3 regions of the Rhodoferax sp. GW821-FHT10B06 genome follow, and region 1 is predicted to be linked to each of the others. Evidence: predicted binding sites of a transcription regulator. Region 1 holds the regulator's gene; each other region holds the start of a gene.
What was found. Region 1 encodes sigma-54, which starts transcription at its own class of promoters, with help from an activator protein. Its sites were predicted from a motif close to TGGCANGNAANCTGCTTT; they were not measured.

Region 1 (5,922 bases):
CGGTCTGTGCGGCTTCGCGCCGGCCCGCGACACCTGCCACCTCAATCCGCTCGCCGTAGGGCGGGTTCAGCAACATCACGCCGGATTCGGCCGGTGGCATGCGCTGCAAGGCGTCGCCGCCACGGAACTCGACCACGCCACTGACGCCCGCGCGCTCGGCGTTGCGGGTGGCAAAATCGACCATGCGGAAGGCCACATCGCTACCGAAGATCTGCGTCTCGGGCTCATGCTCGGCGGCGTGGGCCTGCTCCTGGATGGCGCTCCACACATGGGGCTGGAAGGGCAACAGCTTCGCAAAGCCAAAGCGGCGCAGGCTGCCGGGCGCAATATTGCAGGCGATCTGCGCGGCCTCGATGGCAATGGTGCCGCTGCCGCAGCAGGGGTCGTACAGGGGCGTAGTGCCATCCCAGCCGCTGGCGGCGATCATGGCGGCGGCCAGCGTCTCTTTCAGCGGCGCGTCGCCCTTGTCTTCACGCCAGCCGCGCTTGAACAGCGCGTCGCCCGAGGTGTCAATGTAGATGGTGGCGCGCTCGGTGGTCAGGTGCAGGTAGATGCGCACATCGGGCCATTGCACGTTGACATCGGGGCGCACGCCGGTCTTGAAGCGGAAGCGGTCGGCCACCGCGTCCTTCACTTTCAGCGCGGCGAAGTTCAGCGAATTGAGCGGGCTGTGCTGCGCCGTGACTTCGATCTTGAAGCTTTGCTTGGGCGTGAACCAGATCTCCCAGGCCACGTTGCTGGCGGCTTCGTACAGGTCTTTTTCGCTGCGGTATTCGGTGTTGGACAGCTCGATCAGCACGCGCTGCGCCAGGCGGCTGTGCAGGTTCAAGCGCATCGCGTCACGCCAGGAGGAGCGCACCAGCGTTCCGCCCCGCATCACCCGCAGGTCTTCGCCCTGCAGGCCGGTAATACCGTGCACCTCTTCGGCCAGCAGCTCTTCCACGCCGGCGGCGCAGGGTAAGAATAATTGGAGTTGGTTCATATCGTTATTTCCATGGTGTCACGCTACGCTGCTTGGGGCAAGCGGGGCGAAGCTCTTTCCTCCAGCTGCGGCATACCGTGCACGCGGCCTGGGGGAGAGCATGTTCTACAGCGCTTTGCGCAGGTTCGTAGGGGCAATGCGCAGCGCTTCGCGGTACTTGGCCACGGTGCGGCGCGCGCATTCAATGCCCTGCTCTTTCAGCATGTCGGACAGCTGGCTGTCGCTGAGCGGCTTCTTCGGGTCTTCGGACGAAACAAACTGCTTGATCAGCGCGCGCACCGCCGTGCTGGACGCATTGCCGCCGGTCTCGGTGCCCAGGGACGAGCCGAAGAAATACTTCAGCTCGAAGGTGCCGTAGGGCGTGGCCATGTATTTGGCGGTGGTCACGCGGCTGATGGTGGACTCGTGCAGTCCCAACTCGTCGGCGATCTCGCGCAGCACCAGGGGACGCATGGCCAGTGCGCCGTGGCTGAAGAAGTTCTTCTGCCGCTCCACGATGGCGTTGCTGACCCGCAAGATGGTGTCAAAGCGCTGCTGGATGTTCTTGATGAACCAGCGCGCCTCCTGCAGACGCTGCTGCAGCGCGGCGTTGTTCGATGAATCCTTGCCGCCGCCCTTGTGCTGGCGCAGCGCATTGGCGTAGATGTCGTGCACGCGCAGGCGCGGCATGACCTCGGCATTCAGCTGCACCCGGAAGCGGGCCTGGGCGCCACGCCCGACCTTGACCACGATCACGTCGGGCACCACGATGTTGCGCTCCACATCGACAAAGCGCCGCCCCGGCTTGGGCTCCAGCCGGGCGATCAGCGCCATGGCAGCCTTGATATCGGTCTCGGTGGCGCGGCACAGCTGGGCCAGGCGCTTCACGTCGCGCCGGGCCAGCAGGTCCATGGACTGGCGGCAGATGCGCATGGCCACCTTGCGCGCCGGGTCATCGCCCAGCACGGGCTGCAAACCCTCCAGCTGCAGCAACAGGCATTCACCCAGATGCCGCGCGCCCACGCCCGCCGGCTCCAGGCTTTGCAGCAGGCTCAGGGCCACGGTAAAGCGGTGTACCAGCTCTTCCACGGCCTCGGCGTCGTCGCCCGCCAGACCACGCGCCAGGGTTTCGAAATCGTCTTCCAGGTAGCCGTCGTCGTTCAGCGATTCGATCAAAAAGCGCAGCGCGGCCTGGTCTACCTCGCCCAGCCGCAGGGCCAAGGCCTGGCGGTGCAGAAAGCTGGTCAGCGACTCCTGGTTGCGGGCCAGCTCGGTGGCGTCCATCTCGCCGTCTTCACCCAGGTTGTTCTGGCGCGCCGGGGCATCGCCACCCCATTCGCTGTCGTCGGGTTTGATCTCGGAAGTGCCATCGCCATCCCAGCTGGTGTCGTCACCGCCAGTTAAAGGGGATTCAGCATCATTTGGGGCTTCTGCGCTGGATTCACTTGCGTATTCAGCTACAGAACTTGTAGCAATTTCAGCCTCGCGCTCCCCTGTGCTGACCGGCGTGTCGGACTGGGCCAGGCCGAACTCCTCACGTGCAGCCTCGTCCATATTGCGTTCCAGAAACGGGTTGTCGTCCAGCATCTGGTCCACTTCCTGGCTCAGTTCCAGGGTGGACAGTTGCAGCAGGCGGATGGACTGCTGCAGCTGGGGCGTCAGCGCCAGATGCTGTGAAACGCGTAGGGATAAGCCTTGCTTCATCGGAGCATCACATCTTGAAATGTTCGCCGAGGTAGACGCGACGCACATCGGCGTTGTCCACGATCTCGGACGGCGTACCCTCGGCCAGCACATTGCCGTCGCTGATGATGTAGGCGTGGTCGCAAATGCCCAGCGTTTCGCGCACATTGTGGTCGGTGATCAGCACGCCGATGCCACGCGACTTCAGGAAGCCGATGATGCGCTGGATCTCGATCACCGCAATCGGGTCGATACCGGCGAAAGGCTCGTCCAGCAAAATGAAACGCGGCTGGGTGGCCAGGGCACGGGCGATTTCCACGCGGCGGCGCTCGCCACCAGACAGGGCCATGGCCGACGAATCACGCAAATGCTCCACCCGCAAATCCTGCAGCAGCGCCGTCAGGCGCTTTTCGATCTCGGCACGGGTGAGGGACTTGCCGGCCTCGTCGTGCTGCAGTTCCAGCACGGCGCGCACATTTTCTTCCACCGTGAGCTTGCGGAAAATCGAGGCTTCCTGGGGCAGATAGCTCAGGCCCAGGCGCGAACGCCGGTGGATAGGCATGTGTTCCACCGACTGGCCATCGATGGAAATATGGCCGCCATCGGCCCGCACCAGGCCCACGATCATGTAGAAGGAAGTGGTTTTGCCCGCGCCGTTGGGGCCCAACAAACCGACCACCTCGCCTTTTTTGACGGCCAGCGTCACGTCTTTCACGACCTTGCGCTTGCCGTAGGCTTTTTGCAGATGGCGCGCCTCCAGGCGGCTTTCTCCCGACTCCACCACCGCCGTCACTTCTTCACGCCCTCCAGCGTGGTGGTGGGACGCAGCACCGGAGCTGGCCCTGCAGGCGCCGTGCCGCTAGCGGCCGACGCCGCAGCCTTGGGTGTCAACATGGCGCGTACGCGGCCATTCTGGCCACCGGGATTGCTGCCGGCTGTGCCACTGTCCACGGTGAATACATCGGTGGTGTTGTCGTAGACGATCAGTTCGCCGGTGATTTCGTCATTCACCTTGCTGCCGACCAGGCGACGCAAAATGGCCCGCTTGATAAAACGCACGTTGTCCAGCTTGCTGCTGTACTCGATGGTTTCGCCCTCGCCTTCTATGTATTCGTCCAGGCCGTCGCGTTTTTGCTTGAAATACGCTAGCTTGCCCGGCTCCGCCGTCACCACGCCGAACTGGTTGCCCTCGGCATCCTGGCGCACATCGACGCGGGCGCCACGGATGATGATGGTGCCCTTGGTCATCACCACCTTGCCGGTAAAGACATTGGTCTGCTTCAGATCGTCATAACGCGCCGCGTCCGCCTCGATATTCATAGGCTTGAGTTTGTCGGCTTTTTCCGCATGGGCCGCTCCGCCTAGGCCGACGAAACAAACCACGAGCAGTGAGAGTAGGGTGTTGATTTTCATAGAGGCACGAATCTTGCAATTCATTGTAACGGCCCCTCACCCCGAGTTGGACGTAGCCAGAAAAAAGCCCGCTGACGCGGGCTTTTTCATCTCTCCGACCTTGCCGGCCATGCCGGGATCAGGCTTTCTTGCGCTGCTCAGCCACCAGATATTCCACGATGGTCAGTGCACGCGGCATGCTCTGCGCCTGACTGCCGTCGGTGTAGAACTTGCCGGCCACGCCCAGAGCGGGCACGCCCGCGACCTGGTAGGCCTGCTGCAGCTGGGACGCCTTGCGCACCTTGGTGCTGACGCCAAAAGACTGGTACGTCTCGGTGAACTTGGTCTTGTCCAGACCCTGCTTCACGGCCCAGGCGATCACCAGATCATCTTTGTCCAGCCGCTGATGCTCCACATGGATAGCGTTGAACACCTTGCCATGCAGGGCGTCCAGTTGGCCCAGAGCCTCCAGCGTGTAGTACAGCTTTTGCGGCGGGATGAAGCTGTCCTGGAAGTTCACCGGCACACGCTTGAAGGAAATATCCTTGGGCAGGCGCTTGAGCCACTCCACCAGGGTGGGCTCAAACGCATTGCAATGCGGGCAGGCGTACCAGAAGAACTCGATCACCTCGACCTTGCCGGCTGGGGCTTCCGTAGCGACTGGCTTGTCCAGCACCAGGTAATCCGTGCCCGCCACAGGCGGCTTGCCCTGCGCCAGGGCGCTACCGGTATGGCCTACGGCCAGCGTGGAACCAGCCAGCACACCCGCTGAAGCCAGCGAAAACTCACGACGTTTCATTGCAAATCACTCCTTGTGGGGGGTCGGATCGGTGCCGAGCGCAAAAGTTCAGCGCGCGGCACCAGCTTCAAGAGAACTGGTCAGCGCTGTACGCGCACCAGGGTGGTTTCGCTACCGGCACTTTCCAGCCGGTCCTTGGCATGCTCGGCATCGTCGCGCTTGGCATACGGGCCCATGCGCACACGGTAGACGGTGCGGCCGGACTGCTCGCGCTCGGTAACCTTGGCTTCCATGCCCATCATGGCCAGCTTGGCACGCTGGGCCTCGGCATCTTCGGGCGTACGGTAGGCACCTGCCTGCACGAAGTACTCAAACGGCTCGGCTGTGGGTGCCAGCGCAGGCGCCGTGGCCACGGTGGCCGACGCAGCCGCCTTGGCTTTGACCTTGGCCAGATCACCCAGCGGGTCGGCCGAGGCTGCGGCCGACGGCTTGGCATCCGGCTTCACCGCAACGGCCGCCGGTGGCGTGGGCACCACGGCCGGAGTCGCCGCTGGCGCCGGTGGCGGCACCACCAGCGGAGCCGCAGCATCCACCGCGCCGGATGCCGCGGGCGCCGCAGAGCGCACCGGATTTTTACCGTGCAAGGGGGTATTCGGATCCCAGTCCTTGTTTTTCTGGCTTTCGACCGCATCGTGGTCGGCGCCATTGGCCTGGGTCTTGCCATTCATGAACGGCACCGGCACCTTGGTGACATAGACCGCCACCGCCAGCGCCGAGCCCAGGCCGACCACCACCCCGATGATGAAACCCAGGATGGTGCCGCCGCTTTGCTTTTGTTTAGTCATGCTTGCTGTCAATTACATTTTTTCCGGAGCATCCACGCCCAGTACTGCCAAGCCATTGTGCAATACCTGCGCGCAGGCGGCGACCAGGGCCAGGCGGGCCAGCTTGAGCGGCTCGTCGTCCACCAGCACGCGCTCGGCGTCATAGTAGCTATGCAGGTTGGCGGCCAGCTCGCGCAGGTAGAAAGTCACGTCATGCGGGGCAAAACCTTCGGTAGCGGCTGTCAGCATCTCGGGGTACTTGGCCAGCTGCAGCATCAGCGTCTGGGCCTGCGGCACCAGCAAGCTGGACAGGTCCACGCCCT
Region 2 (5,922 bases), on a different contig from region 1:
GGCAGCAACTCGATGATGACCTCGCCCGGACGCTCGGTCTGCGCCAGGATCACGTGTACCGGCACCGGTTCGTGGTTCAGGCGCTTGAGCCAGGCGTCGTAGCGCAGGGCCGCGAACTCATTGCTGCCGGCCCCCTCCAACGCGTTCTGCAAAATGTGCGGCTCGGTGAAACAGTCCGGGAAGTGCGAGCCTTCGATGGTGCGGCGCGAAGTGCCCAGCGCGTCTTCCAACGCCGCATTGGCAAACATCACCGCGCCGTCGCTACGCAGCACCGCCACCAGCGTGGCCAGCAAATCAAACGCCTGAAAGCGCGCAATATGGGGGTTGGTTGGGGTGTTCAAGGTAGTCAGGGGGTAGTTTTAGGAGGAGGAAGACGGGCCAGCTCACGCTTCAGCCCAGCGATATCGCTCTCATTGCGGGCAATGGCAGCCTTGAGCTCGGCTACACGGTCTATGTACTTCTGGTAGTTGCGGGCTTCTCCGCCCTGCTTATCAGGCTCGCCCTGGTTGTACTCCTTGAGCAGGTCTGCCTGCCGGGCTTCGGCCTTTTTCAGCTCGGCTTCCAGGATCATCCGGGCGTCGCTGTCGCGCGCACGCTGCTCGGCGCCGCCACCATTATTGGCCGCTGGCGCACGCACGGCCGCCGCGTTCGCATCGGGCCGCGGGGCCTGGATCACGCTGACATTGCCACCCTCTACCAATTTGCAGCCACGGGCTGCAGCGGCCTTGGGGTCTTTGATGGAATTGGTGTATTCGTTGCCGCAGCGGTAAACCGCGTTGTCTTGCGCGAAAAGCGGCGCCGAGGCAGCCGCCAAAATCAGTAGCCAATAGGGTTTCATGCTCATGGAATATGCCGACAGGGCCTTATCTGAATGGGTTGCCGCAACGGTACTCTGTTTCTATTGCTTTCCCAAGCCAAAACGCAAAAAGGACGGCTTGCGCCGTCCTTATGAGAAGCCTGGTTGCGCGTTGCGAGCGTTCCCAGGCTAGTAGCGCTGCTTACAGCGAATAGTACATGTCGAATTCCACCGGGTGGGTGGCCATGCGCAAGCGCGTGACTTCCTGCATCTTCAGGTCGATGTAGGCGTCAATGTAGGCATCGGTGAACACGCCGCCCTTGGTCAGGAACGCACGGTCTTTGTCCAGGCATTCGAGCGCTTGGTCCAGGCTGTGGCAGACGGTGGGGATCAGCTTGTCTTCTTCGGGTGGCAGATGGTACAGATCCTTCGTAGCGGCTTCGCCAGGGTGGATCTTGTTTTCCACGCCGTCCAGACCTGCCATCAGCAGAGCCGAGAAGCCCAGATAGGGGTTCATCAGTGGATCGGGGAAACGTGCTTCCACGCGGCGGCCCTTGGGGTTTGCCACGAAAGGAATACGGATGGAAGCAGAGCGGTTCTTGGCCGAGTAGGCCAATTTCACAGGAGCTTCGAAGCCAGGAACCAGGCGCTTGTAGCTGTTGGTGCCGGGGTTGGTGATGGCATTCAGAGCACGGGCGTGCTTGATGATGCCGCCGATATAGTACAGCGCGAATTCAGACAGACCTGCATAGCCGTCGCCAGCGAACAGGTTCTTGCCGTCTTTCCACACGGACTGGTGCACGTGCATGCCGGAACCGTTGTCGCCAACGATAGGCTTGGGCATGAAGGTCGCGGTCTTGCCATAGGCGTGGGCGACGTTCTGGATCACGTACTTTTGCAGTTGGACCCAGTCTGCGCGCTGGATCAGCGTGCTGAACTTGGTACCCAGTTCCATTTGGCCGGCGTTGGCCACTTCGTGGTGGTGCACTTCGACGGGAATGCCCAGCGACTCCAGCACCAGGCACATTTCCGAACGCATGTCCTGGAAGCTGTCAACTGGAGGCACGGGGAAATAGCCGCCCTTGACTGCGGGACGGTGGCCGGTATTGCCGTGTTCGTATTCCTTGCCGGTGTTCCAGGAAGCTTCTTCCGAATCGATCTTGGAGTAGCAGCCGGACATGTCGTTTTGCCAGCGCACGCTGTCAAACACGAAGAATTCGGGTTCTGGTCCGAAGTAAGCGGTGTCGCCCAGGCCGGAGGCCTTCATGTAGGCTTCTGCGCGCTTGGCCAGCGAACGGGGATCGCGCTCGTACGGCTTGCCGTCGGCTGGATCGACCACGTCGCAGGTCAGGATCATCGTCGTTTCTTCGAAGAACGGGTCGATGTTGGCGGTGTTGGCATCGGGCATCAGTTGCATGTCCGAAGCTTCAATGCCCTTCCAACCAGCGATCGAAGAACCGTCAAAAGCATGGCCTGACGTGAACTTGTCTTCGTCGAAGTGCGACACAGGCACGGTCACGTGCTGTTCCTTGCCGCGGGTATCGGTGAAGCGGAAGTCAACAAACTTGACTTCGCTTTCTTTCACCATCTTCATCACGTCTGCGACGGTCTTTGCCATCAAGAATCTCCTGGTTAGGTTGAGCAAAAATAAATCAACAAGATGGGAATGCAGTTTCTATGCCACCAGCCGAGGCCGCTTGTAAACACATTCACCCTTGTATTTTGCCTTGGCCGCAGCGGCCTTCAGCGGGAATACGGCCCATCCGAGAAACAAATACCTGTGCCAATGCACCAAATTGGATCGCCATTTTTGCACCAAATATGTGCAATCAAGAACGCACCAATTCCGGGCCAAATTGCACATCAAAATTGTGCAGACCTGCCAACAAAGCCGGGTAAGCCAGCTCCACCAGGCTGGGCAAACCCTTCACGCCCAGCTCAATATGGCGGCCATGTTCGGCATGGTCCACGCTGGGCAGACTGAATACCTTGACGCCTTCAAAACGCTGCTCCATAGCCTCCATCAGCGGGGTCAACGTGGCCTCCATGCTGCCGTACACGATGACCGATTTTTCCACCCAGGCCGCCTGCTGGAACCAGGGCTGGTAGTACTGGTCCAGTACCCATTCCACCATGGGCCAGGCCATCACCGGGAAGCCGGGCACAAAATGCACATGGCCCACGGAGAAGCCTGGAATCTTGTTGTAGGGGTTGGGAATGATGCGGGCACCTTGTGGAAACACGCCCATATTCAGTCGGTGGATATTGTCTGGACGGTCCGGCTCATACAAAGTGCCTTGTTCACGCGCCGTATCCTGCATGCGCTCGCGGATCAGGGCCTCGGCCTGCGGATGCAGGGCCAACGGCACATCCAAGGCCCGCGCGGCGCACTGGCGCGTATGGTCGTCGGGCGTAGCGCCTATACCGCCGGTGGAAAACACCACGTCACCCGAGGCAAACGCGCGGCGCAAGGTGCTGGTGATGCGCCCAGGATCATCGCCTACGTATTCGGCATAGCCCAGCTGCAAGCCGCGTGCGCCCAGCAGTTCGATAACCTTGGGCAGGTGCTTGTCGGCACGCTTGCCAGACATGATCTCGTCGCCGACGATGACCAGGCCAAAAACCGGCGCCGACTCAAGGGGCTGGGAGGATGGGATTGGCAGGCTCATGGACAACAGATTCCGTTTTAGGTTCGACATCGACAACCGGGCCCGCAGCGGCGCGGGGCGGCACGGCAGACACAGGCACCTCGGCACGCAATGCCTGCAATGCGGCCAGCACATAGTGGGTAAACCACAGCGAGGAAAACGCAAACACCAGGGTGTAGATCCATATCGCTAGAGGCACCAGCACCACAAAAGCGGCGGCAAACAAGGCACCCGAGGCCCACACCAGGCTGGGCGCAGCGCCCAGGTAGCCGGCCAACACCCCCATACCCAGCAGCGTGACACGGTGGCGGCGGAATATCTCACGCCGCTCCTGCTTGCTGGCATGCACGGCCAGAGCGTCATAGGCCATGACGCGGTAGGTCAGCCAGCCCCAGATCAAGGGCGGCAGTACCAATATCAAGGGCGGCACCAGCCACAAGGGCATGGACACCACCATGGCCACCACCGCCAGCAGCACCGAACCCAGGGCCCAGAACAATCCGCCAACCAGGGTGCCGCCGTTTTTCTTTTCCAATTGGGGGAAGCGCCGCTCAGCCACCAGGGACACCAGGGCCGGCGTCATCATCAGGGCCACGGCCAGCAGGGACAACACCACGATCAGCGGGGTGATGGCAAAGATCACCAGCAAGGGCGCCAGCGCCACCTTGAGCTGGCCGACACCCGCAGTCTCCAGCCAGGTCCACATGCGGCCTACCCACTCAGATGCGTCCAGCATGCCGCGCACAGCATCCAGGGCAGGCTCCCAGTAGAAGTAGCCCAGTCCTAGCGACAAGGCCACCATCAACAACAGGGGTAGAAACGAGAGTGCAATTACCCGGGGGTGCACGCAGTACGCCACGGCGCGCCAGAAAGAATCAAGAAGCAACTTCATGGGGGCAAGCATACCCGCATGCGGTTAAGGCCTGGTAACGGCCAAACTTGCCCACAGCCGGCGCAAACCCAGCCACTGCTGGCGCCAGAAACCGCGGCCGTAGTCGCGCCCACCCTCGCTCTCCAGTTGGTCGCGGATGCCGGTGGGGTCGTAGCGCAGTTCGAAGTTCGCGGTACCGAACAGCATGTCCCACCATGGCAGCAGCACACCAAAGTTGTGGCCACCCAAGGTGTTCTTGCCCGCCGACTCATGGCCGATGCCAATGCTGTGGTGCAGGCGATGAAAGCGCGGGCTGACCCACAGGCGCTCACCCACGCGGCCAAACCAGAGCCTCACATTGGCGTGCTGCAAGCTCTCGCTCAGTTGTGTAAAGGCCACGATGGCGATGAACTGCCCCGGCGCCACGCCAATCAGCTGGGCCGCCACCACCACGATGATGTCGCCAATCACGTCGTCCAGCAGGTGGTTGCGGTTGTCGCTCCACAAGGTCATTTGCTGCTGCGAGTGGTGTAGCGAGTGCAGGCCCCACCACCATTCAAACTGATGCTGGCCCCGGTGCACCCAGTAGCCCAAAAAGTCGAACGCTACCAGGTACAGCGCAAAACTGACCACCGGCAGATCAGTCACGCCGGGCCACAGGGCATCCAGGTGCCAGGTGCCCATGCCGGCGACCCGCAGCGTGCCAAAAATACCGTCCATCACCGGGTCCAGGGTAAAGAACAAGGCCAGGCGGAACAGGCCCAGGCGATGCACCAAGGTGTAGAGCATGTCGATACGGATGGCCGCGCGGTCCTGCATAGCCTCTACCGGACGCCAGCGCTGCAAGGGCCCCAGCACCGCCACCAGCACCACCAGCTGCAGCAGGCCGACCAGCAGCCAGCCCGTGGCATCGAATGCATCTTCGACCAAGCCGCCCAGGCCCATGCCGAACACCAGGGGTTGCACAGCGGCCTCGAACAGCCATTGCTGCGCATCAGAAAACAAGTTGCTCAGTACATCCATGGGCAGATTATTGGGGGTGGGCAGAAATCCACGCGGTGTAGTCGGGATGCTCGCGCAGCGTGCGGAAGCAGAAGCCGCGCTCCCTCAGACCCACGATCAGCGGCTCCAGCACGGCCGGCGCCCATGGGTCTTTGCGCGACCAGATGCCCAGGTGGGCCATCAAAATATCGCCGCTGCGAATATTGCGCAGCGACTGGGCTAGCAACTGGGCATTACTGACGCGCTCGCTGGACAGCTCATCGCCCAGAAACCCGGCCGGCGCCCAGCCCACGTGGGCATAGCCACAGCCCTTGGCGGCCGCCAGCAAGGCCGGTGAAGTCTTGCCGCCAGGCGCGCGAAACAAGGGCAGCGGCACCTGGCCGGTCATGGCCTGCAGGCGCTGGTTGGCATGGCGGATTTCCTCGCAGTATTGTGCTGCCGTCCAGGTGAATTCCTTGTCGGCATCCGGCCCGGCCGAGGGCTTGACGCGGAATTGGCCGGGGCTGCCGGCCACATCGCCGCGCCAGTACACATGGTCGAAGGTGTGCGAGGCAAAGGCATGGCCCTCTGCGGCACGGGCCTTCCACCAGGGAGCCCAATGCTCG
Region 3 (5,922 bases), on a different contig from region 1:
TTGCAAGGGTGTTGCAGTTATGTGATGCCTTGAAGGTTGAGCACTGCCCCAAGCCGGATAAGAAGCGATCAGGGGACGGCGAGGCCGTGCCGGACGATATCGCTCAGCTCAGCATGCAGGAGTCAAAAGCTGTCTCCAGCGCTAGCAATTCCAGCCCGCGCAGGGTTGAAGTGCTCTTGGTGAATTCCAGAGGTGCGCCCAATGTAACTTCTCTGGAGGTGGTTCGGGCCGAAGACCAGGGTGTCAAGGAGCTGGACGAAATCGCTCTCATCATGCACCTGGCAAAAATTCAGCAATTGGTATACGGCAAATCTGCTCCCAAAGTGACTTCCATCATTCTTCAGTTAAGACACTCCGATCAGATACCCGCAGCCGTAGCGCGCCTGGAGCCCATATTGGCAAAGTATTCCAGCAGCCAACCATTGGCGGTGCTCGACTTCCGCATGTTGAATCCGTTCTATGTGCAAACGGTGCAAATGTTTGACACCATATTCGGTTTTGTTTTTTTGCTGATTGGTGCGATTGTTTTATTTACTGTCAGTAACACCATGAATACCGCTGTGGTTGAGCGCACGGTAGAAATTGGGACCTTGCGCGCAATTGGTTTGCGACGTGCTGGCATCCGGGGGCTGTTTGTCACAGAAGGGGCTTTGCTTGGTGTGTGTGGTGCAGTTTTGGGTGTCGTACTGGCTTTGGTGATTTCGGCAATCATTAATCGGCTGGATATTCCTTGGGTTCCACCTAGTACGGTAGAGCCGGTACCGCTGACCATTTTGGTAGCTGGAGAGCTGAAAATGATCGTTGGCACGACTTTGGGCCTGATTGGCATCGCCATACTATCTGCTTGGTGGCCTGCTTACCGAGCAGCACAACTCAAGATCGTAGAAGCATTGCGCCACGTTTGAATTCATCAAGGCAGTCATCATGAAGTCACTACGCATATTCCTATACTTTTGTGTGCTGTGCACTACTTCGGCTTGGGCCGCACCATCGGCGGAGGAGATACTTGTCGCCAGTGATGCTATCCGCAATCCTGGCCGTGCATTCAGTGTCACTGTTACGCTGACGGAGTTTCAGGGCGGTAAGCAAGCAGACAGCAGCACCTTGACCAGTTACTCGTTGAACCAGCATCAGGGGGGGCAATTCTCTAGCCTGATACGCTTTGTTTTACCTGCTCGTGATGCTGGTAAGTTGATGCTTAAAAGCGGCAACGATATGTGGTTTTATGACCCTAGCAGTAAAGCCAGTGTTCGCCTGTCTCCTCAGCAGCGGTTATTGGGACAGGCATCCAATGGTGATGTAGCTACCGTTAATTTGGCCAAAGATTACAAGGCAACGCTTGCTGGCGAAGAGGAAGTTCAGGATGGTGAAAAGCATATGCGCAAGGCGTATAAATTGGCTTTGACTGCAGCAACTCCCGAAGTGACATATGCCAGCATAGAAATGTGGGTGGATAAGGAAAATAACCGACCTATCAAGGGGCGGTTCTATGCCGAATCCTCTCGGCTGCTTAAAACGGTTTATTACCGGAGGTTCCAACCGCAGCTAGGTGCCGAGCGACCAACGGAGAGTGTGATCATTGACGGGCTGGATCCCCAATCCGTGACGCTCATGCGTTTTTCTGATTACAAAGCCCGTAACATCCCTGAAAGTTGGATGCAAAGAGATTTTCTGCCCCGTTTTCAACCTGATTAATCCGATGACTATCGTTTCTCGTTCCATTTTTTTGTCGGCTGTCACGCTGTTAATGATGCAGCCCCTGCCATCTTTGAGTGCAAGTGGTGCCGAGGTAGATGCACTTAATCTCGAAAGCGATATGAGTGCCGCAGCCGAGGGCACTCGGGACACCAAGCTTTTTGTTGAGGGCGCAGTTGGCAATGCTAGCCAGCGGTATAAGTCGAGCAGTGTGAACACATCTCGCGCGTCTATCGACTTTACCCATACGGAGCGTCTTGCCCCAGGCTGGCGGGGTGTGATCTCTGACCGGTTCGATCAAATTCATCCCAGGGATGCGGGTCTTGATGAGAGCGTCAACAGCTTGCGTGAGGCTTATATAAGCTGGCAGTCGGATGACGGAGGGGTAATCGCAGAAGCTGGGCGCATTAATTTGCGCTATGGGCCTAGCTATGGCTACAACCCAACAGATTTTTTCCGCGATGGTAGCTTGCGTGCGGTAACCACTGCCGATCCTTTCGCTCTGCGAGAGAATCGGTTGGGCACTGTCATGCTGAGGGCGCAAAGCCTATGGGCTGGCGGCTCTTTGTCTGTTGCATTTGCTCCCAAGATGGCAGACAACCCTAGTCAGGACACCTGGAGCCTAGACCTTGGGTCTACCAATAATCGGGATAGGGCTTTAGTGGTGCTCGGGAGTCAATTTTCTCAGCGGGTAAGTAGTCAATTCTTCGTCTATAAGCAAGATGGTCTTTCGTCTGCTCTGGGGGCTAATTTGACAGCTTTGTTGTCGGACGCTGCCGTGGCGCATTTGGAGTGGTCGCGCAGTAAGGAGTCTGATTTATTGAGCCGTGTTGCGGGTCTGCCAACCAGTACTTCAACACGTAACCGATTTGCGGGTGGGGCAACTTACACCACGTTGAGTAAGTTGTCCGTAACCGCCGAATATGAATATAACGGCTTCGCACCCGACAAGCCTGACTGGTCTGCACCAGGAATGGGGGGGGCTTTGGCCCAACAAGCCTATCTAAGCGAATCTTTGCGATTGCAAGAACTTGCTTCTCGTCAAGCCTACTTGGTTTACGTAACGCAAAAGGGCCTTTTTCTCAAGGACTTGGATTTGACAGCTTACCTGCGGGTCAACATGGGCGATAGCAGCCGACTTGCTTGGCTGGAATTGCGACACCATTGGGCTAAGTTTGATTTGACGTTTCAATTACAGCAGAACATGGGGCGTACAGGTAGTGACTTCGGAAGCCTGCCGGACCGTCGAGCCATGCAAGTCTTGGGTACCTACTTTTTCTAGCTTCTGCGGCTTGAGCCTATGAGGCGTCCTGTCGGAAAATCTTACACATTGATGTTGAAAAGCTGCATTTTGTTTTATAAGTCATTGATTCTTATGGTTTTTTTGTGATTGGCATACTGCGTGCTTTAAGTAATCAACGGTCGATTCCGCAGTGGACCAGACTGTTTAACTTTCACTCTAAGGGGTACATCATGAAATTTTCAATGCCAAAAGTCTCCGCTGCAGCAATGGCGGCTGGTGTTGTGCTCGCATTGAGCGCAGGTTCTGCGTCTGCGGTCCCAACATTCACTATCGATAGCAGCGCGATCATTGGCGGTGCAACTGCGTTGAAAACTGGCGACAAGTTTTCTGGCACGTCGTCGGAACTTCTGCACACCACCGCAACTGGTCACACCGGTTCCGGTTGGCTGCAAGTTAGCACGCTGGATTTGCTGGGTTCGCCAGTAAAAGGTTTTGGTAGCGTGCTCGGCTCCTACGGTTTGTATGTGACTTTTGATCTGGTTGATACTTATGTGGGTGGCGGCAGTGGTGTAAATACTCCGAACAGCGTTAACCAATTGACCCTGCTGAATTTCAAGGTGTGGGCTGATCCGTCGAACAACAACTCGTTCACTGCAGCAAGCGCCGCTGGAACTGGTACTGAAGCAAGCGTTTCTGGTACTGGTGACGACATCCTGTTGGGCTATGGTTCTTTATTGAACGGCGTGACCGGTTTTAACAGCCTGGGTGGTGCATATGTCAATGCTGTTAATACCTTTGCTCTGTGCACGGGTGCTGGCACTGCAGAAATTGGCGCAACCGCGATACCTTCTGCAGATTGCACCAGCGGAACTGGCAAGAGTTTCTTTGTTGATCCTGATCCGTTTTACACATTTGCCTTCACGGAGATGAATAACACGACTCAGGGCCTTACAAGCAATGGCAATTTGGTTGCTATTACTCAAGCTACAGGTGCTGTTGACTTCAACAGCGTGCCTGAGCCAGGCTCACTAGCATTGTTTGGTGTAGGTTTGGCTGGTTTGGCTGCATCCGCAAGCCGCCGCAAGTCTGCCAAGTAAGGTAAATGTCTTCTATTCAAATTTGAATCAAGTTTGAACTAAATTAAAAGCGAGGTTTTACCTCGCTTTTTTTTGCCTACTATATAGGGAAATACATATATTTCTAAGTTGGCGTCGAGAGGGGGGATTTTATTAGATCTCTTCTGATGTATTGGGTGAGAGGTAATCTTGATGTTCTGATGCTGGGCGCACTGGCCCGCCCCATGCGAAACACCATGATTGGCAAACTTTCAGGAGTAATTTCTCTCCAACCAGAAACCAGCGTTGATCTAAGTTTATCGGATGCGCCTTGGCCTGAGTTATTAGGAAGTGCCAACATGGCTGAGGCAGCCAATGGTTGCATGGCCATTCCTAATTGTGTTGCTTTTAACCATATACGTTCCAAGGCTGCACCTGCGGAGATGGCACCTTTTTCTATTCCTATCGTTGTAGTCAGCAGACCCAGCGCAGGGGCTTGCCAGCAAGGTAAGAGGCCAGCCCTTAATCCGATAATGTGATGCGCGCCAAAGAAACTTAATGACCGCATTAAATTCCAGCTTCGGAGAGCCTTAAAAATTGGTCGCATGGGACTTTCAATACTTAGTGCGCCTGGCGGGAGTAAATTTTCTGCTGTTTCGTTCCACTTTAGGTCAAAGCGAATAGATGAAAAAAGATCCTCATGCAATGATTTTTGCAAAAATCTTTCGCTCTCAGCACGCCAAATAAGCTGAAGCGCTTTTTTTCGTTGCATGCCTGTCAACCATATTAGCTGTACTCCATCAATGCTGGCGGCTGCATCATTTAAAGAATTGACTTGATGGTCATTAAGCTTTGAACCTCGATACATTCGCCGATTGGTATGCCTATGGGGAATTGCGTCTGCAAGTTCGTCGATAATAGGTTCGGTAATGTTATGAAATTGTAATTCTGCAAATGGGTTTGAGCTGTTGTGCTTATAGAGCCAGGTGATGTCGCTGCTCAGGCCAAGTGCAAGAGCTTGTATTCGCATGTTTTCTATTACGGCGCCAATAGATACAAGGCCCAGCGTCAAACGAATGGGCTCAACTGTTGCAGCAAACGCAAGTGAGGGCCACAATCGGATAGCGGAGTCTAAGATTTCCATCTGAAATACATGTTGATTGTCTGCAGATGGTGCGAGCACGCCACTGTGTGCAATTTTTAAAATATCTTCTCTCATCTGTGCGCTCCATTTCTTTTACTTTAGTGACATTCGGTCAAGCTTATTTAAGGTGTAGATATGATATTTAATTACGAAAAAGCATTCTCACGAAATATAGGATGGCTTACTTCGGATGAACAATTGAAATTGAAAAATTCTAAGGTTGCAATTGCTGGCTTGGGTGGCGTAGGCGGAACGCATCTATTGACACTTGTGCGGTTAGGGTTAGGTAATTTTAATATATCAGATTTTGATACTTTTGATGTTCACAATTTGAATAGGCAGGCTGGTGCATTCATGTCTTCTATGGGGAGGGCGAAGCTCGAAACTATGACGACTATTGCGGCAGATATTAATCCAGATATAAATATTAAAACTTTCCCCGATGGCATTAAATTAGATAATGTAGATGAGTTTTTACGCGACGTAGATGTGTATGTTGATGCGCTTGACTTCTTTGCCTTGCCTGCACGCCGTATGGTGTTTGCCAAGTGCCGTGAAAAAGGAATTCCTGCATTAACTGCGGCCCCCCTGGGGATGAGTACAGCACTTTTATATTTCAATCCAAATGGTATGAGTTTTGAGGAATATTTTAAAATGGAAGGTCATAGTGTGCAGGAGCAATATGCTCGTTTCATAGCCGGCTTATCTCCAGCAATGCTCAATCGTAACTATTTGGTTGCACCGGAGGCAGTAAATTTCCGAGAAAAACGTGGCCCTTCAACGGT

Region 2: the regulator sigma-54 is predicted to act here: its motif matches at 2,462-2,479, upstream of glnA (type I glutamate--ammonia ligase).
Region 3: the regulator sigma-54 is predicted to act here: its motif matches at 3,087-3,104, upstream of pepA (flocculation-associated PEP-CTERM protein PepA).

What each region holds. Positions count from the first base shown of each region.
Region 1 covers NZ_JBWKNO010000010.1:94,451-100,372, forward strand. Annotated here, with positions in the region: gene AC07O2_RS16470 (THUMP domain-containing class I SAM-dependent RNA methyltransferase) at 1-982, opposite strand, end outside; gene AC07O2_RS16475 (RNA polymerase factor sigma-54) at 1,088-2,665, opposite strand; gene lptB (LPS export ABC transporter ATP-binding protein) at 2,673-3,425, opposite strand; gene lptA (lipopolysaccharide transport periplasmic protein LptA) at 3,434-4,057, opposite strand; gene AC07O2_RS16490 (thiol:disulfide interchange protein DsbA/DsbL) at 4,176-4,835, opposite strand; gene AC07O2_RS16495 (SPOR domain-containing protein) at 4,916-5,620, opposite strand; gene argS (arginine--tRNA ligase) at 5,633-5,922, opposite strand, start outside.
Region 2 covers NZ_JBWKNO010000009.1:195,985-201,906, forward strand. Annotated here, with positions in the region: gene glnL (nitrogen regulation protein NR(II)) at 1-341, opposite strand, end outside; gene AC07O2_RS15910 (hypothetical protein) at 347-838, opposite strand; gene glnA (type I glutamate--ammonia ligase) at 999-2,414, opposite strand; gene AC07O2_RS15920 (competence/damage-inducible protein A) at 2,626-3,465, opposite strand; gene AC07O2_RS15925 (EI24 domain-containing protein) at 3,431-4,336, opposite strand; gene AC07O2_RS15930 (sterol desaturase family protein) at 4,361-5,338, opposite strand; gene AC07O2_RS15935 (polysaccharide deacetylase family protein) at 5,346-5,922, opposite strand, start outside.
Region 3 covers NZ_JBWKNO010000006.1:32,710-38,631, reverse strand. Annotated here, with positions in the region: gene AC07O2_RS11430 (ABC transporter permease) at 1-905, shown strand, start outside; gene AC07O2_RS11425 (outer membrane lipoprotein-sorting protein) at 925-1,695, shown strand; gene AC07O2_RS11420 (hypothetical protein) at 1,700-2,977, shown strand; gene pepA (flocculation-associated PEP-CTERM protein PepA) at 3,169-4,035, shown strand; gene AC07O2_RS11410 (hypothetical protein) at 4,139-5,212, opposite strand; gene AC07O2_RS11405 (ThiF family adenylyltransferase) at 5,273-5,922, shown strand, end outside.